One region of the Streptosporangium sp. NPDC023963 genome, then DNA from elsewhere that is predicted to be linked to it. Evidence: riboswitches for the same ligand, from Rfam matches in the RefSeq annotation. Region 1 holds a riboswitch; each other region holds the start of a gene.

Region 1 (7,501 bases):
TCGCCGCGGCGGGGGCCGGGTGCGTCTGGAGCCGGGCGGGCCGGCTTCCGGGGCGTGCCGCCTCCGCCGGGACGACCGAGGCCAGGGCGACCGAGGCCAGAACGGTGAGAGCGGCGACGACGGTGGTCCCCGGCAGGCGGCGCATAGCGGTTCCTCCCCCTCTGGTAGCTACCTAGAGTTATCAGAGATTACCGACTGTCGTGCATTGCGGCGGGGTTGTGATGTTGAAGAGATTCTCTGCCCGAAATCGGGCAGGAAACTTGGTGTGTTCTCTCCCGGATGCGTATGGTCCTGCTCTGTGTCCACGGCACGGAATCCGCACGAGGATCTGATCACCCACCTGACCCGGACGAGCGCGCTCGGTCCGGGCGAGGCGGCGCGGGTCGTCGCGGACGTGCTGGCCTATTTCTCCGAGCCCGTCGACGAGTTCGTCCGGCGGCGCCACGCGGAGCTCAAGGCCAGGGGGCTGGTCAACGAGAAGATCTTCCCCAGGGTCGCCGCCGAACTGGCGGCACGCCGTGTCGCGGCACCCGAACTCTCCCTGCGGCAGCTTCGCCGGATCGTCTACGGGTAACAGACGACGGCACCTCGATCGTTTACGGACAAGGAGCGTTACATGTGCGGAATCGTGGCCTACGTGGGGCCCAAGGACGCGGCACCCATCCTGCTGGAGGGCCTGCAGCGTCTTGAGTACCGGGGCTACGACTCGGCCGGGGTGGTGGTCTCCAACAAGGGTCTCAAGATGCGCAAGGTCAAGGGCCGGGTGGCCGACCTGGCCGCGGTCGTGCCCGCGCGGTTCAAGGGCGGCCTGGGCATCGGCCACACCCGCTGGGCCACCCACGGCGCGCCCAGCGACGTCAACGCCCACCCGCACCTGTCCACCGACGAGCGCATCGGCGTCGTGCACAACGGCATCATCGAGAACGCCGACGAACTGCGCGCCAAGCTGGAGGCCGACGGGGCGATCTTCCTGTCGGAGACCGACACCGAGGTGCTGTCGCACCTGATCGCCCGCACGGTCAAGGAGGCCGACTCGCTGGAGGAGGCCGTGCGGACCGCGCTCAAGCGGGTCGTCGGCACGTACGGGATCGCGGTGATCGACTCCGAGCGCCCGGGTGAGGTGGTCGTGGCGCGCAACGGCAGCCCCATCGTGCTGGGCATCGGCGAGAAGGAGATGTTCGCCGCGTCCGACGTCGCCGCGCTGGTCCGCTACACCCGCCAGGTGGTGCACCTGGAGGACGGCGAGATCGCCGTGCTGCGGGCCGACGGGTTCAACACCTTCGCCAGCGACGCGCGGGAGACGGCCAAGGAGACGCTGACCGTCGACTGGGAGGCCGGGCACTACGACACCGGCGGCTACGAGCACTACCTGCTCAAGGAGATCTCCGAGCAGCCCGACACGGTGGCCAGGACGCTGCGCGGGCGGCTGGACGACCGCTTCCACATCGCCCACCTGGGCGGTCTCAACATGGACGCGCGGGAGACCCGCTCGTTCCGCCGGGTGAAGATCATCGGCTGCGGTTCCGCGTACTACTCGGGCCAGATCGGCGCGCAGCTCATCGAGGAGCTGGCGCGCATCCCGGCCGACGCGGAGCCGGCCAGCGAGTTCCGCTACCGCAGCCCGGTGGTGGAGGCCGACACCCTCTACGTGGCGATCAGCCAGTCGGGGGAGACCTACGACACCCTCGCCGCCGTGCAGGAGCTCAAGCGCAAGGGCGGCAGGGTGCTCGGCATCGTCAACACCGTGGGCAGCGCGATCGCCCGCGAGTGCGACGGCGGCGTCTACCTGCACGCGGGTCCGGAGGTCTCGGTGGCGAGCACCAAGGCGTTCACCTCGACCGCCGTGGCCTTCGCGCTGCTCGCGCTGCACCTGGGCCGGGTGCGGGACCTGTCTCCCGCCGACGGCCGCAGGATCTGCGACGGCCTGCGGAGGCTGCCGGACCAGATCAAGGAGATCCTGGCGCTGGAGCCGCAGATCAAGGAGCTGGCGGGCAAGTACGCCGAGTCGCCGAGCATGATGTTCGTGGGCCGGGTCAGGGGTTACCCGGTGGCCCGCGAGGGCGCGCAGAAGCTCAAGGAGATCTCGTACGTGCACGCCGAGGCGTACCCGGCCAGCGAGCTCAAGCACGGGCCGCTGGCGCTGATCGGCCCGGACATGCCGACGGTGGCGATCGTCCCCGACGACGAGCTGCTGGACAAGAACCTCACCACGCTGGGCGAGATCCGCGCCCGGGGCGGCCGGGTGCTCATGGTGGGCCACCGCACGGCCGACCCCAAGCTGGCCGACGACTGCGTCGTGGTGCCCAAGAACGAGACCGAGCTGGACCCGATCCTGCTGTCGATCCCGCTCCAGCTCTTCGCCTACCACGCCGCCGTGGCGCTGGGCCGGGACGTCGACAAGCCGAGGAACCTGGCCAAGAGCGTCACGGTGGAGTGAAACCCCGGCCCCTTCCGTCCCTGCCTTCGCGCCCCCGTCCCCGGCCTGCCGGGGACGGGGGCGTTCCCCGGAGCCCTCCGCGAGACGATCGTCTCCGGTATCCGGATTCACGGTGTCTTTTCCGTCTTTTCCGGTGGTCCGTGTCCGAATGTGGATCACCGGAAGTTCCGGCATACCCCACTTCATCACAGAAAGTGAGGGGAAAGTAACCTATGGTATAGGGGGTTCTTGGGGGAAGGGGCGCTTATGCGCCGTAGGGGGTTTTTCGCACTGGCGGCGGGAGCCGCGGTCGCCGCGGGGTGCGGCGCGGACGGCGGCGCCGACCCGGGGGTGAGGCGCCTGTTCCTTCTCGAGCCGACCGCCGACGGTCACGGCTGGGACGGGATCGCGGGCAGGCTGGCGACCGTCCTGGTCCAGTCGGGACTGGCGCGCACCGCGATGGCCGTCGAGCGGGCGGGGGCCCTGGGCTCCGCGCCGCGCGACGCGTTCGGCGCCTTCCGCGGACCCTTCGCGCGCGAGGGCAGGCTGCTCGTCACCGCGATGCCGATGGTGGCCGCCGCGGAGATCGCCAACACCGCGGCCGTGGTGAACGCCGCCACTCCCGTCGCCCGCCTGGTCGGCGACTGGGCGGTCCTGGTGGTCCCCTCCGGCTCCCGCCTGCGTACCTTCGAGGACTTCGTCGCGCGGCTGCGGCACGACCCGGCGGGGCTGACGGTCGGAGGCCGGTCGGAGGGCGGCTCCGACCACGTGCTCTACGGCATGATCGGCAAGTGCCTGGGGGTGGACACCCGGCTGCTGGAGTACGCCGGATTCCTCGCCCCCGAGGACGCCGCCGAGGCGCTCCACGTCGGCCGGGTGGCGGCCCTGCTGGGGTCGGCGCGCGCCCTGCGGCCCGAGATCGCCGCGGGCCGCCTGCGGCCCCTGGTGGTCTCCTCCGGCGGCCGGATCGACGGGATCGACGCGCCGACGCTCCTGGAGGTCGACGTCCGCCTGGAGTACAGCGACTGGTGCGGCCTGCTGGGCCCCAAGGGCATGAGCCCGGGGGACCGGGACGCCGCTGTCGCCCTGTGTGACAGGATCGACGCCGCGCCGCGCTGGCGTGCCCTGTGCGCGTCCCGCGGCTGGAGCCGGGTCTACCTCAGCGGCGACGAGTTCCGCCAGTGGCTCTCCACCGAGACGGGCCGCACTCGCGGCGTGCTTCACGAGCTCGGACTGTTGAAGTCCTCCGACACAACTTGTTGGGGTAGTTGCGTCCGCCGCCCCTAGATGTAGGATCCTGCTCGTTGCTGGTTCGCCCCGCGAGGGGCGAGGCAAGAGGGAACCCGGTGAGATTCCGGGACTGCCCCGCAGCGGTGAACGGGAACGAAAGCCGTCATTGAGCACTGGGTGAGCCATGCCTGGGAAGCGACGGCCGGTAGGCATGTGCGATGCGCCCGTGAGTCCGAAGACCTGCCGGTGACGTGAATGTCCAGGGCCTCGTGGGAGGGCCCGCGGAACGAGGCGATCCGGCGTGCCCGGGATCGCTCGCGGACGCGTGCCCATCCGGCGGAGCCGTACGGGGAAGTCCGATCGAGCGAGGGGCACTACGTGACACAGGCATTGGCGGAGACCGCGGCGGGTACCACGGCGGGGACCGCGACGGACGACCGCAGGCTCGCCATCGACGAGGCGGCCGCCCGGGTGATCACCGATCCCGAGAACTCCAGGATCGCCGCCGCGATGCTGGCCGAGCTGATCGCCGACGAGGCCGCCGAGCACGGCGTGCGCGACTTCTCCGAGTCCATCGCCGCGACCCACGAGGCGGGGCTGATCCAGGACGGGCTCGCGGAGTTCGTGGCCGCCCACGCCGGGGTGCTGGACGCGCTGGCCGACCCTGGGGCCGACGCCAGGTTCGAGTACTTCGGGCTGCGTACCGTCTACGACCGCTACCTGCTGCGCCACCCGAGGACCCGCAAGGTCCTGGAGCGCCCGCAGCACTTCTTCCTGCGGGTGGCCTGCGGCCTGTCCGAGACCGTCGAGGAGGCCGCCGAGCTGTACGCGCTCATGGCCACCCTGTCCTACCTGCCCAGCTCGCCCACGCTGTTCAACTCCGGCTCCCGCAGGCCCCAGCTCTCCTCGTGCTTCCTGCTCGACTCGCCCCGCGACGAGCTGGAGTCCATCTACGAGCGCTACGGGCAGGTCGCTCGGCTGTCGAAGTACGCGGGGGGCATCGGCATCGCCTGGACCAGGGTCCGCTCGCGGGGCTCGCTGATCCGCGGCACCAACGGCCACTCCAACGGCATCGTGCCCTGGCTGCGCACGCTCGACTCCAGCGTGGCCGCGGTCAACCAGGGCGGCCGGCGCAAGGGCGCGGCCTGCGTCTACCTGGAGCCCTGGCACGCCGACGTCGAGGAGTTCCTGGAACTGCGCGACAACACCGGTGAGGAGGCCCGCCGCACGCACAACCTGAACCTGGCCAACTGGATCCCCGACGAGTTCATGCGCCGGGTCGAGGCCGACGGCGTCTGGTCGCTGTTCGACCCCAAGGAGGTCCCGCACCTCACCGACCTGTACGGCACCGCGTTCGACGACGCCTACCGGGCCGCCGAGGCCGAGGGCCGCTTCACCCGGCAGATCCCCGCCCGCACCCTGTACGGGCGGATGATGCGCACGCTCGCCCAGACCGGCAACGGCTGGATGACCTTCAAGGACGCGGCCAACCGGACCTCCAACCAGACGGCCAGGCCGGAAAACGTCATCCACCTGTCGAACCTCTGCACCGAGATCCTCGAGGTCACCGGCGACGCGGAGACCGCCGTCTGCAACCTCGGCTCGATCAACCTCGCCGCCCACCTGTCGGCGGACGCCGGGGAGGCCGTCGACTGGGCGCGGCTGCGCGCGACCGTCCGTACCGCCGTGCGGTTCCTCGACCGCACCATCGACCTGGGCTTCTACCCGACCCCCGAGGCGGAGGCGGCCAACCGGAAGTGGCGCCCGATCGGGCTGGGCGTGATGGGCCTGGCCGACGTGCTGTTCACGTTGCGGCTGCCGTTCGACTCGCCGCGCGCCCTGGAGCTGTCCACCAGGATCTCCGAGGAGATCGCGCTCGCCGCCTACCGGACCTCCTCCGACCTGGCCGTGGAGCGGGGCCGCCACCCCTCGTACGAGGAGACCAGGGCCGCCGCCGGGGTGCTGCACCCCGACCACTACGGGGCGGCGGGGTCCGCGGAGTGGGCCGAGCTCAGGGAGCGGATCGCCGGGACCGGCCTGCGCAACTCGCTGATGATCGCGATCGCGCCGACGGCCACGATCGCCTCCATCGCGGGCTGCTACGAGTGCATCGAGCCGCAGGTCTCCAACGTCTTCAAGCGCGAGACCCTCTCGGGGGAGTTCCTCCAGGTCAACCGTTATCTCGTCCGCGACCTGCAGGCCCGCGGCCTGTGGACCCCGCTGATCCGCGACGCGATCAAGCGCGCCGACGGCTCCGTCCAGGACATCCCGGAGATCCCCGCCGACCTGAAGGCGCTCTACCGGACCGCCTGGGAGCTGCCGCAGAAGGCGCTGATCGACCTGGCCGCCGCGCGCACCCCCTACATCGACCAGTCGCAGTCGCTGAACCTCTTCATGGCCACGCCGACCATCGGCAAGCTCTCCTCGATGTACGCCTACGCGTGGAAGTCGGGCCTCAAGACCACCTACTACCTGCGCTCGCGCCCGGCCACCCGGATCGCGCAGGCCACCGTGGCGGCGCCGGTCGCGCAGGCCGTCCTCGACACGGCCTCCCAACTGGCGATCGCCTGCTCCCTGGAGAACCCCGAGTACTGCGACGCCTGCCAGTAGCCGTCCCTGAAAGCTCCGCGAAAGGCATTCCCTGATGTTGCTCGACCCCGGCATGGATCTCACCCTGCGGCCGATGCGCTACCCCGAGTTCTACGAGCGCTACCGGGCCGCGATCCGCAACACCTGGACCGTCGAGGAGGTGGACCTCACCTCCGACCTGGCCGACCTGGCGAGGATGACGCCCGAGGAGCGCCACCTGATCAACCGCCTCGTGGCGTTCTTCGCCACCGGCGACTCGATCGTGGCCAACAACCTCGTCCTCAACCTCTACCAGCACCTCAACGCCCCCGAGGCGCGCCTGTATCTCAGCAGGCAGCTGTTCGAGGAGGCGGTGCACGTCCAGTTCTACCTGACCCTGCTGGACACCTACCTGCCCGATCCGGACGAGCGGGTCAAGGCCTTCGCCGCGGTCGAGCACATCCCCTCGATCCGGGACAAGGCGGAGTTCTGCTTCCGCTGGATCGACTCGCTCGGCGGGCTGACCCGGCTGGAGACGCGGGAGGACCGGCGGGCGTTCCTGCTCAACCTGATCTGCTTCGCGGCGTGCATCGAGGGGCTGTTCTTCTACGGGGCCTTCGCCTACGTCTACTGGTTTCGCTCCAGGGGCCTGCTCAGCGGCCTGGCCACCGGGACGAACTGGGTGTTCCGCGACGAGTCCATGCACATGGAGTTCGCCTTCGGCGTCGTGGAGACCGTACGGGCCGAGGAGCCGGACCTGTTCGACGACAAGCTCGCCGAGCAGGTCACCCGGATGATCGAGGAGGCGGTGGCCGCCGAGCTGGCCTTCGCGGCCGACCTGTGCGGCGACGGCCTGCTCGGGATGAGCGTGGACCAGATGCGCCGGTACCTGGAGTACGTGGCCGACCAGCGCCTGGTCAGGCTGCGGATGCCCGCCCGGTACGGCACGGCCAACCCGTTCGCGTTCATGGAGTTGCAGGACGTGCAGGAGCTGGCCAACTTCTTCGAACGACGGGTTTCGGCCTACCAGATAGCCGTGGAAGGGAATGTCACATTCGACGAATCCTTCTGATTAGCTGGTGATCCAGGGAAGAGCACGACGAGGATGGAAGACGTCGAGGAGGACGCCTCAAGTGTCCGGCTGGATCATGATGATTGTTTCCGTGGCGGCCGCCGTCGTGGCGGTGGAGGTGGTGCGACGGGTGTTGCGCTCGCGGCTGATCGGCGAGAAATGGGTTCTCGCCGGCCCGCTCATGCGCCGCTGCACCTGGCCGGGGTTCGCCACGG
Region 2 (7,501 bases), on a different contig from region 1:
GGCCGACGGGGTGACGCCACCACCTCGACGTAGACGTCCGGCGAAGGGGGCCAATGGCGAGGAGTCCACGACTTCCACGTCTTCCGCCACATGATGACGATTCGGCCACGACGGTCCGTGAGAGCGTGACACGGAAGCAGACCTTCGTGTTCTTATACTTCTAGGACTAAAAGCGCCAAAAAGGATTAATCATCACGCACTTAATGTAGTCATATGAACACTGCTCAGCCAGGTAAGGGACAGCCCTTAGATGGGTAGGGTTTTGAGTAGTCGGTCTCGACTGGGAAGGAGGTGACGCCGTGGCAGCTCGCGACGACGCTGAGGCTCGTGCCGCGCAGCGCGAACGGGAGGTCGCCGACCTCACAACACAGGTCTCCTTCCTGCAGGAGGAGATCACCGCGTTGCGTCGGAAGCTGACGGAGTCTCCCCGGCAGGCCAGGATTCTCGAAGAGCGTCTCCATGACGTGCAGGCGAACCTCGCGGCCGTAACCGGCCAGAACGAGCGTCTGGTGGCCACCCTCAAGGAGGCCAGGGACCAGATCGTCGCCTTGAAGGAGGAGGTAGACCGGCTGGCGCAACCGCCGTCCGGGTTCGGTGTGTTCCTCGAAACCAGGGAAGACGGCACGGTGGAGGTCTTCACCGGTGGCCGCAAACTCAGGGTGAACGTGAGTCCCGCGGTGGACGTCGAGTCGCTGAAGCGTGGCCAGGAGGTCATGCTCAACGAGGCGCTCAACGTGGTCGAGGCCCTCGGCTTCGAGGACCTGGGCGAGATCGTGATGCTCAAGGAGCTCCTCGAGGACGGCCAGCGCGCGCTGGTGATCTCGCACGCCGACGAGGAGCGGGTGGTGAAGCTCGCCGAGTCGCTGATGGACCAGCCGATCCGGGCGGGCGACTCCCTGCTGCTCGAACCCCGCTCGGGCTACGTCTACGAGCGCATCCCCAAGTCCGAGGTCGAGGAGCTCGTCCTGGAGGAGGTGCCCGACATCTCCTACGAGGAGATCGGCGGGCTCATGCGGCAGATCGAGCAGATCCGGGACGCCATCGAGCTCCCGTACCTGCACGCCGACCTCTTCCGCGAGCACAAGCTCCGCCCGCCCAAGGGCGTCCTGCTCTACGGGCCGCCCGGCTGCGGCAAGACGCTCATCGCCAAGGCCGTCGCCAACTCCCTGGCCAAGCAGGTCGCGGAGAAGACCGGCCAGTCCGGCAAGAGCTTCTTCCTCAACATCAAGGGTCCCGAGCTTCTCAACAAGTACGTCGGCGAGACCGAGCGGCACATCCGCCTGGTCTTCCAGCGGGCTCGCGAGAAGGCCTCCGAGGGCACCCCGGTGATCGTGTTCTTCGACGAGATGGACTCGATCTTCCGGACCCGAGGCTCGGGCGTCTCCTCCGACGTCGAGAACACCATCGTTCCCCAGCTCCTGTCGGAGATCGACGGCGTCGAGGGCCTGGAGAACGTCATCGTGATCGGCGCCTCCAACCGCGAGGACATGATCGACCCGGCGATCCTGCGGCCCGGCCGCCTGGACGTCAAGATCAAGATCGAGCGGCCGGACGCCGAGGCGGCCAAGGACATCTTCTCCAAGTACCTCATCCCCGAGCTCCCGCTGCACGCCGAGGACCTCTCCGAGCACGGCGCCAACCGGCAGGAGACCATCTCCGGCATGATCCAGCGGGTCGTCGAGCGGATGTACACCGAGAGCGAGGAGAACCGCTTCCTCGAGGTGACCTACGCCAACGGCGACAAGGAGGTCCTGTACTTCAAGGACTTCAACTCCGGCGCGATGATCCAGAACATCGTCGACCGCGGCAAGAAGATGGCGATCAAGCAGTTCCTGGAGACCGGGCAGAAGGGCCTGCGGATCCAGCACCTGCTGGCGGCCTGCGTGGACGAGTTCTCCGAGAACGAGGACCTGCCCAACACCACCAACCCCGACGACTGGGCCCGCATCTCCGGCAAGAAGGGCGAGCGGATCGTCTACATCCGTACCCTCGTGACGGGCAAGCAGGGCACCGAGGCCGGGCGCTCCATCGACACGGTGGCCAACACCGGTCAGTACCTGTAACCACGTGTGACCGGCGGCGCGGCTCCCCTCCCGGGGACCGCGCCGCCGGCGTCTTCCCGAAACCCTCGTCGACGGTGCGAGCGTTCGGCAGGTGATAAATCTTGTCCGGTTTTATCCATTTTTGTAGTTAAAGGTCCGTATTTCCGTTCACGCCCGTCCCGGGAGTGAACGGAAATAACGGCCGTCACAGGGAACCCGAATGATCGAGACGCCGTCCAAGTGGCGTGCGTGAACATTCCGGCCCGGCCGCCCGGTGAACGGCGCGGGGTCCCGCGAGGCGCCTCGGGGAGGCGGCCGCCTCGCCGAGCTCGACCTCCTGCGCTTCCTCGCCGCCATCGCGGTGCTCGCCTTCCACTACTTCATCGCCTTCGCCTCGGTGTGGGGCGACCGCCCGGCCGAGCTGTTCCCGGCGATCTCCACCGTCTCCGGGCTCGGCATCCTCGGCGTCGAGCTGTTCTTCATGATCAGCGGCTTCGTGATCCTGATGAGCATCTGGGGGCGGGGCCTGGGGGCGTTCGCCCTCTCCCGGCTGGTGCGGCTGTTTCCCGCCTACTGGGTCAGCGTGGCCGTCACCGCCGCCGTCTACGGGCTGACCGCCGCCACGGCCCTGGACCCCAAGCTCGGCCTCGGCGAGTACGGGATCAACCTCACGATGCTCCAGCGGGCCTTCGGCGTCTACGACGCCAACGGCGTCTACTGGTCGCTGTGGGTGGAGCTCCGCTTCTACGTGCTGATCTCGATCCTGGTGATCGCCGGGGTGACGCTCAACCGCTGCCTGGCCTTCATGGGCGTCTGGCTGCTGGCGGCCGGGTTCTTCACCGGGAGCGACGAGGCCTGGGTCGACCTGGTGGTCATGCCCAAGTACGCGGCGTACTTCGTCGGCGGCATGGCGTTCTTCCTGATGACGAAGTTCGGCCCCAGGCTCGTCCTGTGGTGTTTCGCCGGGATCAGCGGCGGCCTGGCCGTGAACGCGGCGATCGACCGGGTGGCCGGGCGGATCGAGAACGTCGGCTACGCCGCGATGCCCGTGCCCGAGTGGGCCGTGGCCGCCACCGTGATCGGCTTCTACGTGCTCATGGCGATGGTGGCGCTCGGCTGGCTGGGGTGGCTGCGCTGGCGCGGCCTGGTCGTCCTGGGCGCGCTCACCTACCCGCTCTACCTGTTCCACACCCCGGCCGCGGTCCTGATCGTTCCCGCCCTGCGGGACACGCTGCCGCCCCCGCTGACCGCGCTGGTCACCGTGCTGGCCGCGATGGCGTTCTCCTACCTGGTGTACCGGTTGGCCGAGCGTCCGCTTCAGGAGTTCGTCAAGTCCAGGAGGCGGAGAAGGGCCGCATCCCCGTCCCCGTCACAGCTCCCCGCGCTCTCCTCGATCCCCCTCGCAACGGGCGAAAAGGCTTCGGTGCCATAACTGTCCGACCACCGGGCATAGTGAAGGGTCTAGGGTCGGGAATAGATACCACGGAGAGAATCAGTCCCTGACGAACAGAGGGTGCGCATGACGGTACGGCGGGTGATGGGCATCGAGACCGAGTACGGCATCTCCGTGCCCGGACAGCCGGGGGCCAACGCGATGGTGACCTCCTCTCAGGTCGTGAACGCCTATCTGGCGGCCTCGGCCGCGAGGGCTCGGCGCGCGCGATGGGACTTCGAGGAGGAGAACCCGCTGCGGGACGCACGGGGGTTCGACCTCGCGCGGGAAGTGGCCGACCAGAGCCAGCTGACCGACGAGGACCTCGGCCTGGCGAATGTGATCCTCACGAACGGGGCCCGGCTGTACGTCGACCACGCCCACCCCGAATACTCCACGCCCGAGTGCACCAATCCCCGGGCGGCGGTGATCTGGGACAAGGCTGGCGAGCGGGTGATGCACGACGCGGCGGTCCGCGCCTCGGCGATGCCGGCCAACGCCCCGATCCAGCTCTACAAGAACAACACCGACAACAAGGGCGCCTCCTACGGCTGTCACGAGAACTACCTCATGCGCCGGGCCACCTCGTTCGCCGACATCGTCAGGCACCTGACGCCGTTCTTCGTTTCCCGGCAGGTCGTCACCGGCGCGGGCAAGGTCGGCATCGGCCAGGACTCCCGGGGCGAGGGTTTCCAGATCAGCCAGCGGGCCGACTTCTTCGAGGTCGAGGTGGGCCTGGAGACGACGCTCAAGCGGCCGATCATCAACACCCGGGACGAGCCGCACGCCGACCCGGAGAAATACCGCCGCCTGCACGTCATCATCGGCGACGCCAACATGTCGGAGATCTCGACCTACCTGAAGCTGGGGTCGACCGCGCTCGTCCTGGCCATGATCGAGGACAACTACTTCACCCGCGACCTGGCCGTGGACAACCCCGTCCAGGCCCTGCGCGCGGTCTCGCACGACCCCACGCTCAAGTACGAGATCTCCATGCGCGACGGTCGCAAGCTGACGGCGGTGCAGCTGCAGATGGAGTATCTGGAGCTCGCCCGCAAGTACGCCGAGGAGCGCAGCGCCAACGGCCTGGACGAGCCCACCAAGGACATCCTCGAGCGCTGGGAGTCGGTCCTCACCCGCCTGGCGGAGGACCCGATGCAGCTGTCCGGGGAGCTCGACTGGGTGGCCAAGCTGGAGCTCCTGGAGGGCTACCGCACCCGTGACGGCCTGCCCTGGTCGCACCCGCGCCTGCAGCTCGTCGACCTCCAGTACTCCGACATCCGTCCCGACCGGGGGCTCTACAACCGGCTGGTCGCCCGGGGCCGCATGCAGCGGCTGGTCACCGAGGAAGAGGTCCAGCGGGCCATCGAGGTGCCGCCCAACGACACCCGAGCCTACTTCCGCGGCCGCTGCCTGAGCCAGTACAGCGAGTCGGTGGCCGCGGCCTCCTGGGACTCGGTCATCTTCGACATCCCCGGCCGCGAGTCGCTGCAGCGCGTCCCCACCCTTGAGCCGCTGCGCGGCACCAAGGCACACGTGGGCGAGCTGTTCGACCGCTGCCGTACCGCCGCGGAGCTGGTGACGGCGCTGACCGGCGAGCAGTGACTCCCGCGAGGGGGGAGGCGGTCCGGCCGGGCCACCTCCCCCCTCGTCATGCCCGGACCCCGTGAGGGCCGGAGCCCGTCAAACCGGACACCCGGATTGACGGGGGACAGAGAACCGGGATACGTTCCGGGTGTTTTGTGGCGGTGCGAGGGAAATCCGGTGAAACTCCGGTGCGGTCGCGCCACTGTAACCGGCTCCCAGGAGCCGGAAGCCAGGTCACACTCGGCCGCCACCGACCTACGAAAAGGGACGCGTCAATCCCGGAGGAGGTAGCCGTGAGCCAGATCTCGGCACCGCACACCCAGCCCATCCCATGGCCCTCGCTCACCCGCTGGCTGCTCGCCGTACCGGTGCTGCTGCTCCTCGCCTACCTGGTCACCTTCGACCAGGGAGCGATCTCACAGGCGGGGAACTACCTGCACGAACTCATGCACGACGGGCGTCACCTGCTCGGCGTGCCGTGCCACTGAGCCACAGGTGATCACCAAACTCATCGTCCGGGGCCTCGTCGTCGGACTGCTCGCAGGGCTGCTCGCGGCCGTCTTCGCCTACACCGTCGGCGAACCTCGCATCGACCAGGCCATCGCGCTGGAGGAGGCGGCCGCGGCCGCCGCCCCGGCCGGGTCACACGACGACACCGGGACCGCCGCCCACTCCCACGACGAGGAGGAGGCGCTGGTCAGCAGGGACGGGCAGCGCTTCGGGCTCTTCCTCGCCCTCGGCCTGTACGGCCTGGCGGTCGGGGGCCTGTTCTCCCTCGTCTACGCGGCCGTACGCGGCCGGGCGGGCCCCCGTTCGGAGCCGGTGCTCGCGGTCACCCTCGCCGCCGCGGCGTTCACCGCCGTCGTCCTCATCCCTTTCGTGAAATATCCCGCCAACCCACCGGCCGTCGGTGATCCGGAGACCATCAACCAGCGCACCGTGCTCTACCTGGTCGCGGTGGTCATCGGGATCCTCGCGGTCGCCGCCGCCGTCGCCGCCTACCGCTACGCCTCGCGGAGCGAACCGTGGGTGCGCTGGCTGTCGGCGGGCGCCACCTTCCTGGTCCCCGTCGTCGCGGCCTGGATCCTCCTGCCGGAGATCTCGGAGGTGCCCCGGGGCTTCCCCGCCGACCTCCTGTGGGACTTCCGGGTCGCCTCCATGGGGACCCAGGTGGTCTTCTGGGCCGGCGTCGGCGCGCTGTTCGCCTTCGCCGCCCGCGGGCGCGGCCCGGTGTGACGACCCCCTCGGGGGTCACCCGCCTGCTCCTGGTCTGCCACGCCTCCACCTCGGCGACGGTACGGGCCGCGTTCCCGGGTGACGAACCACTCGACGAACCCGGCCTGCGCCGGGCCGAGGGGATGGCGCGGGACCTCGGCCCGGGTCCCGCGGCCTGCCCCGCCGAGCTGCGCTGCGTCCAGACGGCGGCGGCGCTCGGCCTGCGGGCCGAGCACGACCCGCTGCTGGCCGACTGCGACTACGGCCGCTGGAGCGGGATGACGCTCGGCGAGGTCGAGGCCGCGGAACCCGAGGCGCTCGCCTCCTGGCTCGGCGACCCCGGCGCGGCGCCGCACGGCGGGGAGCCGGTCACCGCGCTCCTGGCCAGGGTGTCCGGCTGGCTCGCCGTCCGCGCCCCCGGCAGGGCCGTCGCGGTCACCCACCCGGCGGTCATCCGCGCCGCGGTCGTCCACGCCCTCGGCGCCCCCGCCCAGGCCTTCTGGCGCGTCGACGTCGCGCCGCTGGCCCGCGTGACGCTCACCGGGCGCGGCGGGCGCTGGCGGCTCAGCTACTTCCCGTGACGGTTCGAGCGCCCGGCGACCCTTTGATTCGACGAGACGGACAGGAGATCCCGAAGGTGCGTGACTCCCGCTATCCCTTCACCGCGATCGTGGGGCTGGAGGACCTGAAACTCGCGCTGATCCTCAACGCGGTCTCCCCCCGCGTCGGGGGAGTGCTGGTCAGGGGGGAGAAGGGCACCGCCAAGTCCACGGTCGTACGGGCGCTGGCCGCGCTCCTGCCGCCCGTCGAGGTGGTGACCGGCTGCCGCTTCTCCTGCGACCCCGACGCCCCCGACCCCGGCTGCCCGGACGGGCCGCACGAGGGCCGTACCGAACCGGGCGACCGGCCCACCCCGCCCGCCACCCTTCGGCCCGCCACCGTTCAGCCCGCCACCGTTCAGTCCGGCGTCGCGCGGTCCGGCGGAGCGCGGGACGGCGCCGTGCGGCCCGCCCGCCTGGTCGAGCTGCCCGTCGGCGCCTCCGAGGACCGCCTCGTCGGCTCCCTCGACATCGAGCGAGCCCTCACCGAGGGCGTGAAATCCTTCGAACCCGGCCTCCTGGCGAGCGCCCACCGGGGCGTCCTGTACGTCGACGAGGTCAACCTCCTGCACGACCACCTGGTGGACCTGCTGCTCGACGCCGCAGCCCTCGGCACCTGCTACGTC
Region 3 (7,501 bases), on a different contig from region 1:
GCAGGCCTTGTCGGCGGCCACCGCGGCAGGACGGGCGCGCGGGCGGCCGGCAGGTGGGTGTGCTCGCCCGGCCGTTTCGTGAACCTGGAACCGATCACCATCGGGACCCGGCGGACGTCTCTCGGGGGATCGCCCCCTACGGAACTCTCGCGACCATGCCGAAAACGCCGGGTTCCGCGAGGTCGGGGACGGGCTCGAAGTCGTTCTCAGGACGCCAGCCCTGGACGGGGACGATGCCCGGAGCCAGGAGTTCCAAGCCCTCCAGCCACGCGGCCATGTCCGCGCGGGTACGGCCGACGGCGGCTCCCTGACGGGTGTGGCCGTACAGCTCGTGGCCCTTCTTCACCAGGTCTCCGGTCAGCTCGCCGGGATGGCCGTGGGAAATGACCACGTGGCTGCCGGACACCAGGGGGCGACGGAGCTCGGCGACGATGCGGGCCGCCTCCTTGTCATCGGGGATGAAGTGCAGGACGGCCAGCAGCAACACCCCTACCGGCTGGGTGAAGTCCAGGTAGTCCTGGACCGTGGGGTGCTGGAGGAGGGCGGCCGGGTCGCGGATGTCGGCCGGGACGACCCTCGTGCCGGGGTTGTCGGCGAGCAGCGCGCGGGCGTGGACGAGCACCACGGGATCGTTGTCGACGTAGACCACCCGCGAGTTCGGCGCCGCGCGCTGGGCCACCTGATGAACGTTCTCCTGCGTCGGCAACCCGGCGCCGATGTCGAGGAACTGGCGGACGCCCGCGTCGACGAGGACGCGCACGGCCTGGCCCAGGAAAGCGCGGTTGGCCCTGGCGTTCTCACGCGCGTTCGGCACGGACCGGAGCACCACCTCGGCGGCCTCGCGATCCGCGGCGAAGTGGTCCTTGCCACCCAGCAAGTAGTCGTATATGCGCGCCGCGCTCGGCACGCTCAAGTCCACGCCCGTTATGTCCATGGGCGAAAGGTTAGTGAATCAAGCTCCTTCGCCGACGATTTTCACGCAAGGGCCGGACATTGACCCTCGGCCGCCCGAGTGAGGTCTGCGCGCTCGCCGGAAGTCAGCCCGGATCACCGCGGTCGACCCGGATCACCGCGGTCAGCCCGGATCACCGCGGTCGCCCCGGAGAAGACCGATCGGCGGGCCGGCCTGGCAGGCCACGAGACCGGCCCCTGTCTCCGAGGCTCGATCACGTGGCTGAGGCTCCTCACCCCAACCACATGATCGAGCCTCTGAACAGGCTCTAGACCGCTTCCGCGCGGACACGCAGGGCGGCCTCGACCATGTTCCTGAGGCTGGCCTCCGTCTCCGGATAGCCGCGGGTCTTCAGGCCGCAGTCGGGGTTGACCCAGAGCAGGGCCGGATCCACCGAGGCCGCGGCCGTACGCAGGGCGGCCTCGATCTCCCCGACCGAGGGCACCCTGGGCGAGTGGATGTCCCACACGCCGGGCCCGATGCCGCGCGCGTAGCCGAAGGCGCGCAGGTCGTCCAGGAGTTCCATCCGGGAGCGGGCCGCCTCGACGCTGGTCACGTCGGCGTCCAGGTCGCCGATCGCGCCGATGATCTCCCCGAACTCCGAATAGCACATGTGGGTGTGGATCTGCGTGCTGTCGGCCACCCCGCTGGTGGCCAGCCGGAACGCGGCGACCGCCCACTCCAGGTAGGCCTCGCGGTCGGCCCGCCGCAGCGGCAGCAGCTCGCGCAGCGCGGGCTCGTCGACCTGGATGATCCTGATGCCCGCCGCCTCGAGATCGCGGGTCTCGTCGCGCAGCGCCAGCGCCACCTGCCTGGCGGTCTCGCCCAGCGGCTGGTCGTCGCGGACGAACGACCAGGCCAGCATGGTCACCGGGCCGGTGAGCATGCCCTTGACCGGCTTCTTCGTCCGCGACTGCGCGTAGGAGGCCCAGCGCACCGTCATCGGCTCGGGACGGGAGACGTCGCCGAACAGGATCGGCGGGCGGACGTAGCGGCTGCCGTACGACTGCACCCAGCCGTGCTCGGTGGCGGCGTAGCCCTCCAGCATCTCGGCGAAGTACTGGACCATGTCGTTGCGCTCGGGCTCGCCGTGCACCAGCACGTCCAGGCCGATGTCCTCCTGCAGCGCGATGACGCGGTCGATCTCGGCCTCCATCCTGCGCTCGTACCCGGCCCTGTCGAGGTCGCCCGAGCGCATGGCGGCGCGGGCCTGGCGCACCTCGCCGGTCTGCGGGAAGGAGCCGATGGTGGTGGTGGCCAACGGCGGCAGGCCCAGGTCGGCGTTCTGCACGGCGAGCCGCTCGGCGTGCGGGGCGCGAGGGCGGCCCTCGCCCAGGGCGTCCAGCCTGGCTCGCACCCGAGGGTTGAGGAACCGCTCGACGGTCCTCTCCCCCGCGACGACCTCCTCGCCGTTCAGCGCCCGGCCGATCCGTACGACCTCGTCGACCTTCTGCCGGGCGAAGGCCAGCCGCTCGCGCAGCCGCGGGTCCAGCGAGGTCTCGGCGTCCAGGTCGAGCGGGACGTGCAGCAGCGAGCAGGAGGTGCTCACCACCAGCCGGTCGCTCAGGCCGAGCAGTGCGGCACAGGTCGCCAGCGCCTTCGCGATGTCGGTACGCCAGACGTTGCGGCCGTCGACGACCCCGGCGACGAGGGTCTTGCCGGGCAGCCCACCGGCGGCGGCCAGCGCCTCCAGGTTGCCGGGCGCCGAGACGAAGTCCAGGCCGACGGCCTCGACCCGGCTGCGGGCCAGGATCTCCAGCGCGGGCCCGATCTCGCCGAAGTAGGTGGCCACCAGCAGCCGGGGGCGGCTGCTGAGCTCCCCCAGCCGCGCGTAGGCCCGGCGCAGCGCGGCCAGCTCCTCGTCCGTACGGTCGGCGGCCAGCACCGGCTCGTCCAGCTGCACCTCGGCCACCCCCGCCGCGGCCATCCGCTCCAGCAGCTCGGCGTAGGTCTCCAGCAGGCCGTCCAGCAGCCGCAGCGGCGCGAAGCCGGGCTCGGTGGACTTGGCCAGCAGCAGGAACGACAGCGGCCCGACCAGCACCGGCCGGGTCTCGACGCCCAGCCGCCGCGCCTCGGCGTGCTCGGCCAGCGGCTTGCTCCAGTCGAGCCGGAACCGGGTCTCGGGGCCCACTTCCGGAACCAGGTAGTGGTAGTTGGTGTCGAACCACTTGGTCATCTCCAGCGGCGCCATCCCCTCGGCACCCCGGGCCATCGCGAAGTACGGATCCGCCGCCCCGGAAAACCGCTCGGGCACCGCCCCCACCATGACGGTGGTGTCCAGCACGTGGTCATACAGCGAGAAGGTGTTGGACGGCACCACATCCAGCCCCGCCCCCGACAGCTCCCGCCACACCCCCTGCCGCAACCCCGCGGCCGTCTCCTGCAAGCCGGCGGCGTCGATGCGCCCGGCCCAGTAATCCTCCGTCGCCCTCTTCACCTCGCGACGGCCCCCGATACGGGGGTAACCCAAAACGGTCGTGGTGACCTTGCTCATGGCGTCCTTCCCTCGGCTCATGCCATGCCGACCCACGGCCACACGGAAGGAACACACGGGAAAGACACATCCCAGGCCCTCCCACGAGGCCACGGATCACCGCGCACCGGACGGCGCACAGGCGGCTGGCAGGTCTTCGGACTCGCGGGCATCACACTCAACTCCTACTGACCGTCGCTTCCCAGATGACACGCACCCAGTGCCGATGACGGCGTTCGTTCCCACTCACCGCTGCGGGGCAGTCCCGGAATCACACCGGGTTCCCTCTTACGACTCCCGACACCACAACGGCCCCGGGAGAACCAACCGCACAACGAGCATAACCCGCCCCTGCCGAAGAACCCGCGCTCCCCCTGTCCGAGGGACGCCACACCGGAAGCAGTCACCGACACGACGACCTCTTCTGGGCCGAGCTGACTTGGCAACGCATCGCCACTGCCCGCGAGATCGTCAGAGAACGGGCTCATCGTGAAATGGAGTGCTTCGTGCTTCATAAGGACGCGCTCCGGCCACCCGGAAGCCGCCTTCACTCTTCCGTACCGGATCCGGGGAAGTGATCTAGGCTTGGCCGCATGACCGACTACCTTCAGGTTTCGACCACAGTGGACAGTCGCGATGCGGCGATGAATCTTCTCAGATCTGCCGTTCGTGCGAAATTGGCAGCGTCAGGCCAAGTCTTCGGGCCTGCCCAGTCTGTTTTCTGGCATGAGGGAAAAATGGGCGAAGGGGAAGAGTGGCAGATCTTCCTGAGGACGACTGTGGAGCGCTACCCGGACTTGGAGGCACATTTGATATCCGAGCACCCGTGGAACAACCCTGAAGTGACCTTCACATCGATTGACGGTGGGTCGGCTCCGTACTTGGAATGGCTGAGCAAGACGACGGCGTAGCCATGCGGTCGAAAAGTTCGGCAACGGATGGCAGCGATCTGTGATCCTCAAGACGCTCAAGAACGGCGCTGACGCGCTGGCGCGGACGAATCGACGCGACATCCATAGAGAGGCTCAGCGACTGACTCAGGGCGGCGGATGCGCGTTCGATCTCCCCTGCGTCTAGATACGCTTCCGAAAGCCAAGTCGTATAGAGGGACTTGTCTCGGGCGTGGGTGTCTTCGTACTTCGAGAGAGCATCTTCAAGAACGGCGATGGCCTTAACGGGTTGATTCAGCGCGACCCAGCACCGCCCCGTCATGATCTGAAGTTCGAGCCGGTCAACCCAGAGTGCCCAAGCTGGGTTCGGCTCACCACTGCTCTCCTCAAGGGCCCTACCGGCTTCTTCAAGACCTCTTTCGACCTCAACCTGGTATCTCTGCCCTTCAGACGCGTACGCTCATGCCGCCCGCTCCAGCAGGAGTGCCCTGACCGCAGGGGGAGTCCCTCGCTCCGCCACCCGGTACGAAGCATCCGCTTCCTGAATCCCCGGAGAGCCGTAACTTACTTTCTGATAAGCCAGGAACGCCAGCGAGTTGGCAAGAAGAGCGGTGTCTCCGGCGTCGGTGGCGGCCGACAGGCTTTTCTTGAAAAGCTGCCTCGCCCTCTTGGCCCATCCCGCGTCGAAGGCAGCCCATCCCGCCTGCTGTGCTTGCTCGCTGACCACGCTTAGAAGCGCTCTTCCCGTCTTCTGCGTATAACTGGCCTCGTTGACGAGTGTACTCGTTCTCTCAAGCTCGGCAGCATAGAGAGGATAGGTTTCGGCGCCGCCTAGATAGTCGTCGATTCGACGTAGCCGCGCAATGCGCTTGCGAAGCGAAACGACAAGCTCATCATTGACGCGTCGCCCCTGAGGAAGACTCTCAAACGGTACTGGAACAGCGGCAATTCCCACAGTCGCCACGGACGCACCGAGAAATTCTCTGCGTAGCACATCATCCTCCAGCTCGGTGCGTGACGTGCTTTCCGCGCTGAACAGTTCATTCTCTTCCAGGTCAAAAGCTCGGCAGTAAAGCAGCCGGTATGGATCCCTCGGCTTATGCCTGCCCGCTTCCCAGTCTTTGATCATGCGGGTGACGGAATCCCGTCCCGGCATACGGCTACGCGTACGTTCGTCGGCCAGATCGGTCAACGCTCGGGCCATTTCCCGCTGAGTCCACAGCCGGTTGCGCCGTTCGGCGCGTAGCCGTCGCGCCCAAGCTGGAACGTCGCGCATCGCGTTACCTCTGGAGATAGGGATCTGCGTCTCTCCCCCAATCTCCCCTATTCCCCTTCCGGCGAGCCTGTTACTCCTCTTCTCTCCCCTGGTCTCCCCTGTCCCGCCCTATCTCCGCGTGCTGGCGCGGCGGTGTCATGGGAGGACCGTGAAAAAGCGGAACCCGCAGGCGCGGTCACGCCGTACGGGTTCCTTGATCGCACAGAGAGGTGCGACCCATGGACAACTGTAGAGCCGTCCCGCCCGCCGTTGACGAGGCAACAGTGGAGAGCCAAGACAAGGCACTGGCCGTGGTTCAGCGGCTTCTCACCGAGCGGGGAATCCGTGCTCACCGCCATCACACGATCAGCCTGGGGCTGTTCGCCAACAGTGAGGCCGCCTGGCCCGACCAGCCTCCGCTCCGATCGTGGATGGAGCGACACCCGCCGGAGCTGACCGTGAAGGGTCCGCAGGGCTGGCGCGTAGCCACGGTGACCATGGGTCCACGCTCGGGCTGCTACCTGGTGTCCATCCGCAACGGCGCCGACCTTCAGACCGTCAGACAGGAACAGCCGGAAAAGGTGGTTGACCTGATCCTGGCCGCTCGTGGGATGTGACCGTGTACGGCTGGGTCATCCTGGGCGATGCGGCCACGAGGCGCGTCAACGGCCAGGAGATCATCATCACTGCTGGAAAGTCGGGCAACCTCGGGGCGGCCATCAGGGCTTGGGAGGACAACGAACGTCACCGGATGGCGTACGAACTGGGAAACCTCGGTCGCCTGGTCAATGACGCGTTGGACCGGCTACGACAGGCCAGGGACAGCTGATGGCGGCGGGGTAGGTCGCTCTCGCTGATGGTGACCATGTCATCCGGTGGCAACCCGACCCGAAGCACAGAGCCGCCAGGCCCGCGCATCGGAAGCGGGGCGGCAGAGGTGTTACTCCCACATTCGAGCGTTCCTGATGAACACGGGCGGAGCGGCCGGCGCAATCCGAAGGACCCCGTAGGGGCCGCGTAGCGGTTGGGCCGGTGGTCGGAGCGGGCGGCAGTGCGTTCACGGTCGGCGCGGCGTTCGGTACGGCGTTCGGTACGGCGGGCGGGCTGGTGCGGCGGGCGGCGGGGTCCGGCCGTCCGCGCCGGGCGGGCGCGGGACGGGACCGGCCTCCAGGCCGCATGCCCGGCCCCGATGTCCGCGCGGCGTGGACGGGCGTGCCGCGCCGGATGGCGGTGCGGAGCACTGACGCCTCGATAGACCTTTCTATCCTGCTTCACAGAGGCTCCAGAGCAGCGGTAAAGCACTCTTCCTCCAGGCTCCTCTGAGCGTCTCATGGCCCGCATCTTTGCAGGCCATGCGGTCTCGGCCCCCTCGCCGACTCTGACCTACAACAACAGAATGGAAAAGACTCAACGATACAAATGAACCTGCGGCTCTTCATTTGAAAGCAATTAAAATATGTTCACAACCAGCAAGCATGGTCGCGCTGACTAGCTTTTTATCTTTATGAACTCGAACTGACGACAAAACTAATATCGCCTTGCGCCCATCTCAATAAGGTGTTTTGCCATTTATCACTGATGGGTAGCTGAGGCAAATTTTGAACGTCTTCACCAAGGCGCATCTGCACGTACTTCACAAGTTGCGAGAATATACCCAAACCTCTCAGCGACTCCAAATCCCTATCTCCAAGCAGTTCGGAATCAGAGTGTGCGGCAATTTCCACGGCCACAGCAACAAGGTAGCAGCTGGGGCCCGCAGCCTCTCCCATTTTATGAAGATCACTCCTCTTTATGGGAGGGTCTATCTTGGCGTGAATTCTATTCAAAATAAAGGGCTGAGCAAATATTTCATTTCTACGGAAGGCCTGGACGCTGTTCTCAAGCGAGTTTGCGGACTCCAAGTAGTCGAATAGATCACGTTCCCACTGCAC
Region 4 (7,501 bases), on a different contig from region 1:
CAGATCGCCGAGGGTGGTGACGGTCATGCTCTCCCGGGGCCCGCCGACGTCGCGGCCGACGACCACGGGGGTCTCCGGCGCCCGGTGCTCCAGCAGCAGGTCCCGCGCGGCGGCCACCTGCCAGGTGCGGCTCTTCGACGCCGGGTTGTAGATCGCCAGGACGAGGTCGGCCTTCGCGGCGGCGCTGATCCGTCCGGCGACCACCTCCCAGGGCTTGAGCAGGTCCGACAGCGACAGCACGCAGTAGTCGTGGCCGAGGGGCGCACCGGCCCTGCTCGCCACCGCGTGCGCCGCGGTCAGGCCGGGCAGCACCCGTACCGGCACGTCCGCGAACCTCGGCTCGCACGCCACCTCCAGCACCGCGCTGGCCATCGCGAACACCCCGGGGTCGCCCGAGGACACCACGGCCACCCTCGATCCGGCCGCGGCCAGCTCCAGCGCGTGCGCGGCCCGTTCGGCCTCGACCCGGTTGTCGGTGGGGTGGCGGCGCTGGCGCGGGTTGGGCGGGACGCGGTCCAGGTAGGGGCCGTACCCGACGAGCTCGTCGACCCCGGCCAGCGCCTCCTGCGCCTCCGGCGTCAGCCACGGCCGCCCGGCGGGACCGAGCCCCACCACGACCACCTCGCCGCGCGCTCTCACGTCGCTCACGCTCCCGGCCTCGGCGACAGGCGCGGGACCCGCCGCGTTGACGGGGCTCGGGATCAGCGCCAGCGAGAAGTACGGGACGCTGTCCGGGTCGACCTCGGCGAGGGGGGCCAGGCGCTGCTGCCCGGTGGTGGCGCGCTCGACGTACCAGGCCTCGTCGAGCCGCCCGGCCCGGGCCAGCGCGTCGCGGACCTTGGTGAACGTACGGCCGAGCTTCAGCACCGCCGCCGAGTCGGTGGCCGCCAGGCGCTCGGCGAGCACCTCGGCCGGGAGCGTTCCCGGCAGCACGGTCAGGACCTCGTCCCGCTCGACCAGCGGGCGCCCCAGGACCGCCGAGGCGCCGCTCACCGACGTCACGCCCGGCACGACCTCGGTGACGTAGCGGTGCGACAGGCGCTTGTGCATGTGCATGTACGAGCCGTAGAAGAGCGGGTCGCCCTCGCACAGCACCACCACGTCGCGACCGGCGTCCAGGTGGGCCGCGAGCCGCACCGCGCAGGCGGCGTAGAAGTCGTCGATCGCCCCCTGGTAGCCGCCGGGGTGGTCGGTGGTCTCGGTGGTGAGCGGGTAGATGAGCGCCTCTTCGACCTGGCCCTCCCGCAGGTAGGGGGCGGCCACCGAGCGGGCGATGCTCCGGCCGTGGCGGGCGCTGTGGAAGGCGATCACATCCGCCTCGCCGATCAGGCGGGCGGCCTTGACGGTCACCAGTTCGGGGTCGCCGGGCCCGAGCCCCACGCCCCACAGCCGTCCGGTCACGCGTCCGGTCACGTCGTCGTTCACTCTTCCTCGCTCGCCATCGCGTTGACCGCGGCGGCGGTCATCGCGCTTCCGCCCCGCCGCCCGTTCACGACCAGGTACTCCAGGTTCGCCGGGTGCTCGGCGAGGGCCTGCTTGGACTCGGCGGCACCGATGAAACCGACCGGGACGCCGATCACGGCGGCCGGGCGGCCCGCGCCCTCCTCGACCATCTCCAGCAGCCGGAACAGCGCGGTCGGCGCGTTGCCGATCGCGACCACCGAACCCTGGAGCCTGTCGCGCCACAGCTCCAGCGCGGCGGCGCTGCGGGTGGTGCCCAGTTCCGCGGCGAGGTCCGGCACCCGGGGGTCGCCGAGGGTGCAGATCACCTCATTGCCCGCGGGCAGGCGCCGCCGGGTCACCCCGGAGGCGACCATCATGGCGTCGCAGAGCACCGGCGCGCCCGCGCGCAGCGCCTCGCGCGCGGAGGCCACCACGCCGGGTGACCAGCGCAGATCGCTCACCAGGTCGACCATCCCGCAGGCGTGGATCATGCGGACCGCGACCCGGGCGACGTCGGCGGGCAGGCCGGACAGGTCGGCCTCCGCGCGGATGGTGGCGAAGGAGCGGCGGTAGATCTCCGCGCCGTCGCGGACGTAGTCGATCACAGTTCCCCTCTGGCGGCCGCCAGCGCGGCCGCGGTGTCCTCGATGCCGGAGCAGGTCAGATCGGTGCCGTCCAGCTCCAGGCGGTAGCCGTCACCGGTGGCGACGACATCCGCGACCCGCCCTCTCGGACGGCCGCAGCGCCTGCCGCAGCCCGCCCAGTGCACGGGGAGCGTATCGGTGCCCGGCCCGCTCCCGGACGGCGGGGCTGACGGCGGGGCCGCGGACGGCCCGCTCCCGGACCGCTCCCTTCCTGGCTGTACGGCCGTGGGCGGTGCGGTCGTGGGCGGTGCGGTCGTGAGCGGTACGGCCGTGGGCTGTACGGCCGTGGGCTGTACGGCCGCGGGCGGCGGGACGGCGGGCGGCGAGGTCGTGCCGACGGCTGTGGCGGTGGTGGTGGCGGTGGTGGTGGCTGTGGTGGTGGCTGTGGTGGTGGCGATGGCGATGGCGGCGGCCGCGTCGGCCTGGACGTCGGCCAGGGACTTGGCGCAGCCGGGGCGGCCGGTGCAGGCCGTCACACCGATCCACGGCGAGGCGGGGTCGACGACCAGCCCGGCGGCCTCCAGGCGGGCGGCCGTGCCCGCGACCTCGGCGCGGTCCAGGCCGGGCAGGACCACGCCACGCCATGGCGTGAGCCGGATCTCCCCGCCCGAGGCGGCGTCCGCGAGCAGCAGCGCCAGCGCGGAGGTCAGCCGCCCCAGCGGGACCGCCACCCCGAGCGCGACCCGCGCGCCCCCGTCCCCGGTGCCGTTCCCGACGCCGTCCCGGGTGCCGCTCGCGGGACCCGTCTCTCCTCCGGCACCGGTTTCGCTCCTCGTCCCGTCCGTGCTCCCGATGACGCCGACCGGCCCGAGGGACACGACCCGCGGTCTCACCGGGGTGAAGGGCGTCGTACCGGGAACCCCGAGGGCGGTCCGCACGCGGGCGGCGATCAGGGCGGGGCCGCCGGGGAGTTCGGCGATCCGCCAGGCGGTGACGTCCCGGGTGGCCAGCTCGTCGAGGAACGCCTCGGCGGCGGCGAGCAGGGCGGTCACGGCTCCGGCCGGCGGGACGCGCAGGCCGGTGTCGGTCCCGGCGAGGATCAGCGCGGCCTCGTCCGGCCCCGTGAGCAGGACCCCGGCGTCCGCGCCCAGGCCGGCCACGTCCCCCCGGCCGTCGTCGAGGGCGAACATGAATCGCCCCGGCAGGGCGGCGAGGGCGGGGCGGGCGCACAGCCGCCGGTCCAGCTCGCCGATCAGCGGTGTGACGTCGGCGATCCCGCCGCCGTCCGGATGGCCCGGACCGTTCGTGCTGTCCGGAGCATCCGGTCCGCCCGGTCCGCCCGGTTCGCTCGACCCGGTCGGTCCGCTCGGCCCGGCCGGTCCGTCCAGTCCGGTCAGCGGGGAGGCGAGGATGTTGCGGATCCGCTCGTGCGTCGCCGAGGGCAGCAGGCCCGCCCGCGCCATCCGCGCGGCGAACCCGTTCCCCGTGCCGTCCCCCGTACCGCTGTCCGGATCCTCCGGGCCGAGGCCGCGCACCTGGACGTTCGCGCGGGAGGTCAGCTCGATGACGCCGCTGCCGTACTCAGCTGCGGCCTCGGCGAGTTCGCGCAGCTGGAAGGGGGTGAGACGGCCTCCGGGAACGCGGACGCGGGCCAGGCCGCCGTCCGCGGCGGCATGGACCTGAAGCGCCCCGGGACACGCGTCGAGTCGCGATCGTCCGGAAAAGTCGGCAATGGACACTCGAAGGATGTTAACGCCAGTTTCTTGCAACGAACCGGACTGCCGTAGTGTCATCGTTGGCGACGGCAAAGGGAGGAAGCCGGTGTGAATCCGGCGCGGTCCCGCCACTGTAACCGGGGAGCGAACCCCACCCGGGCCACTGTCCGACGACGGGCGGGAAGGCCGGGGTGAGCACCGATCCGGGAGCCAGGAGACTCCAGCCGTCGCGGCCGACGACGACCCGGGGCGAGGACCCCGAGGGAGGAAGCTCCGTGCGCTCTTCGCCGTTCCCCCGCGACACCGTGGCATCTCCGTTCCTCCGTGATGCCGCGCGTTCTTCGCTGTTCCCCAGCAGCACGGCGGCATCACCGCCGCCCCGCCACGCCGCGCGCTTTTCCCCGTTCCCCCGCCACGCCGTGGCATCCCCGTTCCCCCGCCACGCCGTGGCATCCCCGGGCCGTACCGCCCTGCCTGTCCTGGAGTGTGGCGCGTGATCCTCCTGCTCTCGACCTCCGACACCGACCTGCTGAGCGCTCGCGCGAGCGGCGCCGGCTACCGGCTCGGCAACCCCGCCAGGCTCACCGCCGCCGACCTCCCGCCGCTGCTGGAGGGCGCAGACCTGGTCGTGGTACGCCTGCTGGGCGGGCGCCGCGCCTGGGAGGAGGGACTGGACGCCCTGCTCGCCGGCCCCCGGCCCGTCGTCGTGCTCGGTGGCGAGCAGGCGCCCGACGCCGAGCTGATGGAGCTGTCCACGGTGCCCGGCGGGGTCTGCGCCGAGGCGCACGCCTACCTCGCCCACGGCGGCCCGGCCAACCTGACCGAGCTGCACCGTTTCCTGTCCGACACGCTGCTGCTCACCGGCCACGGTTTCGCCGCGCCCGAGCCCACCCCCACCTGGGGAACGCTGGAGCGCGAGGCGCGCGACCAGGACGGTCCCGTCGTCGGCGTGCTCTACTACCGGGCCCACCACGTGGCCGGCAACACCGCCTTCGTCGAGGCGCTGTGCTCGGCGGTCGAGGACGCGGGGGCGCGGGCGCTGCCGGTGTACTGCGCCTCCCTGCGCACCGCCGAGCCCGGCCTGGTGGAGGTCCTGCGCACGGTGGACGCCCTGGTGGTGACCGTGCTCGCCGCGGGCGGCACCCGTCCGGCGACGGCGTCGGCGGGCGGGGACGACGAGGCCTGGGACGTCGGCGCGCTCGCCGAGCTGGACGTGCCGATCCTGCAGGGCCTGTGCCTGACGAGCAGCCGGGCCTCCTGGGAGGAGAACGACGACGGCCTGTCCCCGCTGGACGCCGCCACCCAGGTCGCGATCCCCGAGTTCGACGGGCGGATCATCACGGTGCCGTTCTCCTTCAAGGAGATCGACGAGGACGGGCTCACCGTCTACGTGGCCGACCCCGAGCGGGCCTCGCGGGTGGCGGGCATCGCGGTGCGCCACGCCGCGCTGCGGCACATCCCGCCCGCCGAGCGGCGGCTGGTGCTGATGCTGTCGGCCTACCCCACCAAGCACGCCCGCATCGGCAACGCCGTCGGCCTGGACACCCCGGCCAGCCTGGTGCGGCTGCTGGCCGCGCTGCGTGAGCGCGGGTACGACATCGGCGCCGAGGACGAGCTGCCCGGGGTGACCGGGCAGGACGGCGACGCGCTCATCCACGCGCTGATCGCCGCGGGCGGGCAGGACCAGGACTGGCTCACCGAGGAGCAGCTCGCCGGGAACCCGGTGCGCATCGCGGCGAGCCGGTACGCCGAGTGGTACGCCACCCTCCCGGCGGACCTGCGCGCCCGGATGGAGGAACACTGGGGCCCGGCGCCCGGCGAGCTGTTCGTGGACAGGTCGCGCGACCCGGAGGGCGAGATCGTGCTGGCCGCGCTGCGCTCGGGCAACGTGGTGGTGATGGTGCAGCCGCCGCGCGGCTTCGGCGAGAACCCCATCGCGATCTACCACGACCCCGACCTGCCGCCCAGCCACCACTACCTGGCCGCCTACCGCTGGCTGGCCGACGGCTTCGGCGCGCACGCCGTGGTCCACGTGGGCAAGCACGGCAACCTGGAGTGGCTGCCCGGCAAGTCGGCGGGCCTGTCGGCCTCCTGCGGCCCGGACGCCGCGCTCGGCGACCTGCCGCTCATCTACCCGTTCCTCGTCAACGACCCCGGCGAGGGCACCCAGGCCAAGCGCCGCGCGCACGCCACCCTGGTCGACCACCTCGTCCCGCCGATGGCCCGCGCCGACAGCTACGGGGACATGGCCAGGCTGGAGCAGCTCCTCGACGAGCACGCCTCCATCGCGGCGATGGACCCGGCCAAGCTGCCCGCGATCCGCGCCCAGATCTGGACGCTGATCCAGGCCGCCAGGCTCGACCACGACCTCGGCGTCGCCGACCGCCCGCACGACGCCGAGTTCGACGACTTCCTGCTGCACATCGACGGCTGGCTGTGCGAGGTCAAGGACGTCCAGATCCGCGACGGCCTGCACGTGCTGGGAGTCGCTCCCGAGGGGCGGCCGCGCGTCGACCTGGTGCTAGCCATGCTCCGCGCCCGGCAGATGTGGGCGGGCAGCGAGGCGCTCGTCGGGCTGCGCGAGGCCCTCGGCCTGGCCGAGGACGGCAGCGCCGGGCGGATCGGCGTCGACGAGGCCGAGACCCTGGCCCGAGCCCTGGTCGAGGCCATGGAGCGGCGCGGCTGGGACCCGTCGGCGGCGGGGGAGGTGACCGCCGAGGTCCTGGGCCGGGCGGACGCCCCGGCCCAGGGCGCCGGTTCGACCGGCCCGAACGCGACCGCTCAGAGCGGCGTACCCGGCACGACCGGTTCGACCGGTTCGACCGGTTCGACCGGTTCGAACGACGCGACCGGCACGAACGACGCGACCGGTCGAAGCGGCGTACCCGCCTCCGGGGAAGCGGCCGTCGAGCGCGGCGCGGGCGGCGCGGGCGGCGCGGACGGCGCGGACGTCGGGACGGTGGAGCGGATCCTGCGGTTCGCCGCCGTCGAGGTCGTGCCCCGGCTGGCGCGCACCACCGACGAGATCGACGCGATCCTGCACGCCCTCGACGGCGGTTACGTCCCGGCCGGGCCGAGCGGGTCGCCGCTGCGCGGGCTGATCAACGTGCTTCCCACCGGCCGCAACTTCTACTCGGTCGATCCCAAGGCCGTGCCGAGCAGGCTGGCGTGGGAGACCGGCCAGGCGATGGCCGACTCCCTGCTGGAGCGCTACCGCGCCGACACCGGTGACTGGCCGCGCTCGGTCGGGCTGTCGGTCTGGGGGACCAGCGCCATGCGCACCGCCGGGGACGACGTCGCCGAGGTGCTGGCGCTGCTCGGCGTGCGACCGGTCTGGGACGAGGCCTCGCGCCGCGTCACCGGCCTGGAACCGATCCCGGCCACCGAGCTGGGCCGCCCGCGCGTGGACGTCACCATCAGGATCAGCGGCTTCTTCCGCGACGCCTTCCCGCACGTCGTGGCGATGCTGGACGACGCCGTACGGCTGGCGGCCGGGCTGGAGGAGCCCGAGGAGCTCAACTACGTGCGGGCGCACGTGCTCGCCGACCGGGCCGAGCACGGCGACGAGCGCAGGGCCACCATGCGCATCTTCGGCTCCCGGCCGGGGGCGTACGGGGCCGGGCTGCTGCCGCTGATCGACAGCCGCAACTGGCGCGACGACGCCGACCTGGCCGAGGTGTACGCGGTCTGGGGCGGCTTCGCCTACGGCCGGGGCGTCGACGGCGTTCCCGCCAGGCAGGACATGGAGACGGCCTACCG

Evidence for each region. A riboswitch is a leader RNA that binds a small molecule or an ion and turns the genes downstream of it on or off. The one in region 1 is predicted to bind cobalamin.
Region 2: it holds a riboswitch for cobalamin, as region 1 does, so the genes downstream of both, AB0F88_RS20760 (CbtB domain-containing protein) here and AB0F88_RS16460 (ribonucleoside-diphosphate reductase subunit alpha) in region 1, are expected to answer to the same signal.
Region 3: it holds a riboswitch for cobalamin, as region 1 does, so the genes downstream of both, metE (5-methyltetrahydropteroyltriglutamate--homocysteine S-methyltransferase) here and AB0F88_RS16460 (ribonucleoside-diphosphate reductase subunit alpha) in region 1, are expected to answer to the same signal.
Region 4: it holds a riboswitch for cobalamin, as region 1 does, so the genes downstream of both, cobN (cobaltochelatase subunit CobN) here and AB0F88_RS16460 (ribonucleoside-diphosphate reductase subunit alpha) in region 1, are expected to answer to the same signal.

Annotation. Positions count from the first base shown of each region.
Region 1 is NZ_JBEZZK010000004.1:444,256-451,756, reverse strand. Features, by position in the region: gene AB0F88_RS16480 (N-acetylmuramoyl-L-alanine amidase) at 1-145, opposite strand, end outside; gene AB0F88_RS16475 (hypothetical protein) at 299-574, shown strand; gene glmS (glutamine--fructose-6-phosphate transaminase (isomerizing)) at 617-2,437, shown strand; gene AB0F88_RS16465 (tripartite tricarboxylate transporter substrate-binding protein) at 2,684-3,703, shown strand; cobalamin riboswitch at 3,708-3,909, shown strand; gene AB0F88_RS16460 (ribonucleoside-diphosphate reductase subunit alpha) at 4,025-6,256, shown strand; gene AB0F88_RS16455 (ribonucleotide-diphosphate reductase subunit beta) at 6,291-7,286, shown strand; gene AB0F88_RS16450 (mechanosensitive ion channel domain-containing protein) at 7,348-7,501, shown strand, end outside.
Region 2 is NZ_JBEZZK010000006.1:211,965-219,465, forward strand. Features, by position in the region: gene AB0F88_RS20740 (tRNA (adenine-N1)-methyltransferase) at 1-94, shown strand, start outside; gene arc (proteasome ATPase) at 300-2,063, shown strand; gene AB0F88_RS20750 (acyltransferase) at 2,317-3,474, shown strand; gene dop (depupylase/deamidase Dop) at 3,562-5,079, shown strand; cobalamin riboswitch at 5,191-5,320, shown strand; gene AB0F88_RS20760 (CbtB domain-containing protein) at 5,355-5,549, shown strand; gene AB0F88_RS20765 (CbtA family protein) at 5,557-6,297, shown strand; gene AB0F88_RS20770 (histidine phosphatase family protein) at 6,294-6,857, shown strand; gene AB0F88_RS20775 (magnesium chelatase subunit D family protein) at 6,914-7,501, shown strand, end outside.
Region 3 is NZ_JBEZZK010000011.1:69,974-77,474, reverse strand. Features, by position in the region: partial or broken gene AB0F88_RS28780 (IS5/IS1182 family transposase) at 1-54, opposite strand, end outside; gene AB0F88_RS28775 (SAM-dependent methyltransferase) at 137-934, opposite strand; gene metE (5-methyltetrahydropteroyltriglutamate--homocysteine S-methyltransferase) at 1,221-3,446, opposite strand; cobalamin riboswitch at 3,556-3,768, opposite strand; gene cutA (divalent-cation tolerance protein CutA) at 4,019-4,336, shown strand; gene AB0F88_RS28760 (hypothetical protein) at 4,776-5,591, opposite strand; gene AB0F88_RS28755 (hypothetical protein) at 5,810-6,187, shown strand; gene AB0F88_RS28750 (hypothetical protein) at 6,190-6,399, shown strand; gene AB0F88_RS28745 (NACHT domain-containing protein) at 7,073-7,501, opposite strand, start outside.
Region 4 is NZ_JBEZZK010000017.1:191,973-199,473, forward strand. Features, by position in the region: gene AB0F88_RS36140 (precorrin-2 C(20)-methyltransferase) at 1-1,401, opposite strand, end outside; gene AB0F88_RS36145 (precorrin-8X methylmutase) at 1,422-2,048, opposite strand; gene AB0F88_RS36150 (precorrin-3B synthase) at 2,045-3,766, opposite strand; cobalamin riboswitch at 3,815-3,963, shown strand; gene cobN (cobaltochelatase subunit CobN) at 4,236-7,501, shown strand, end outside.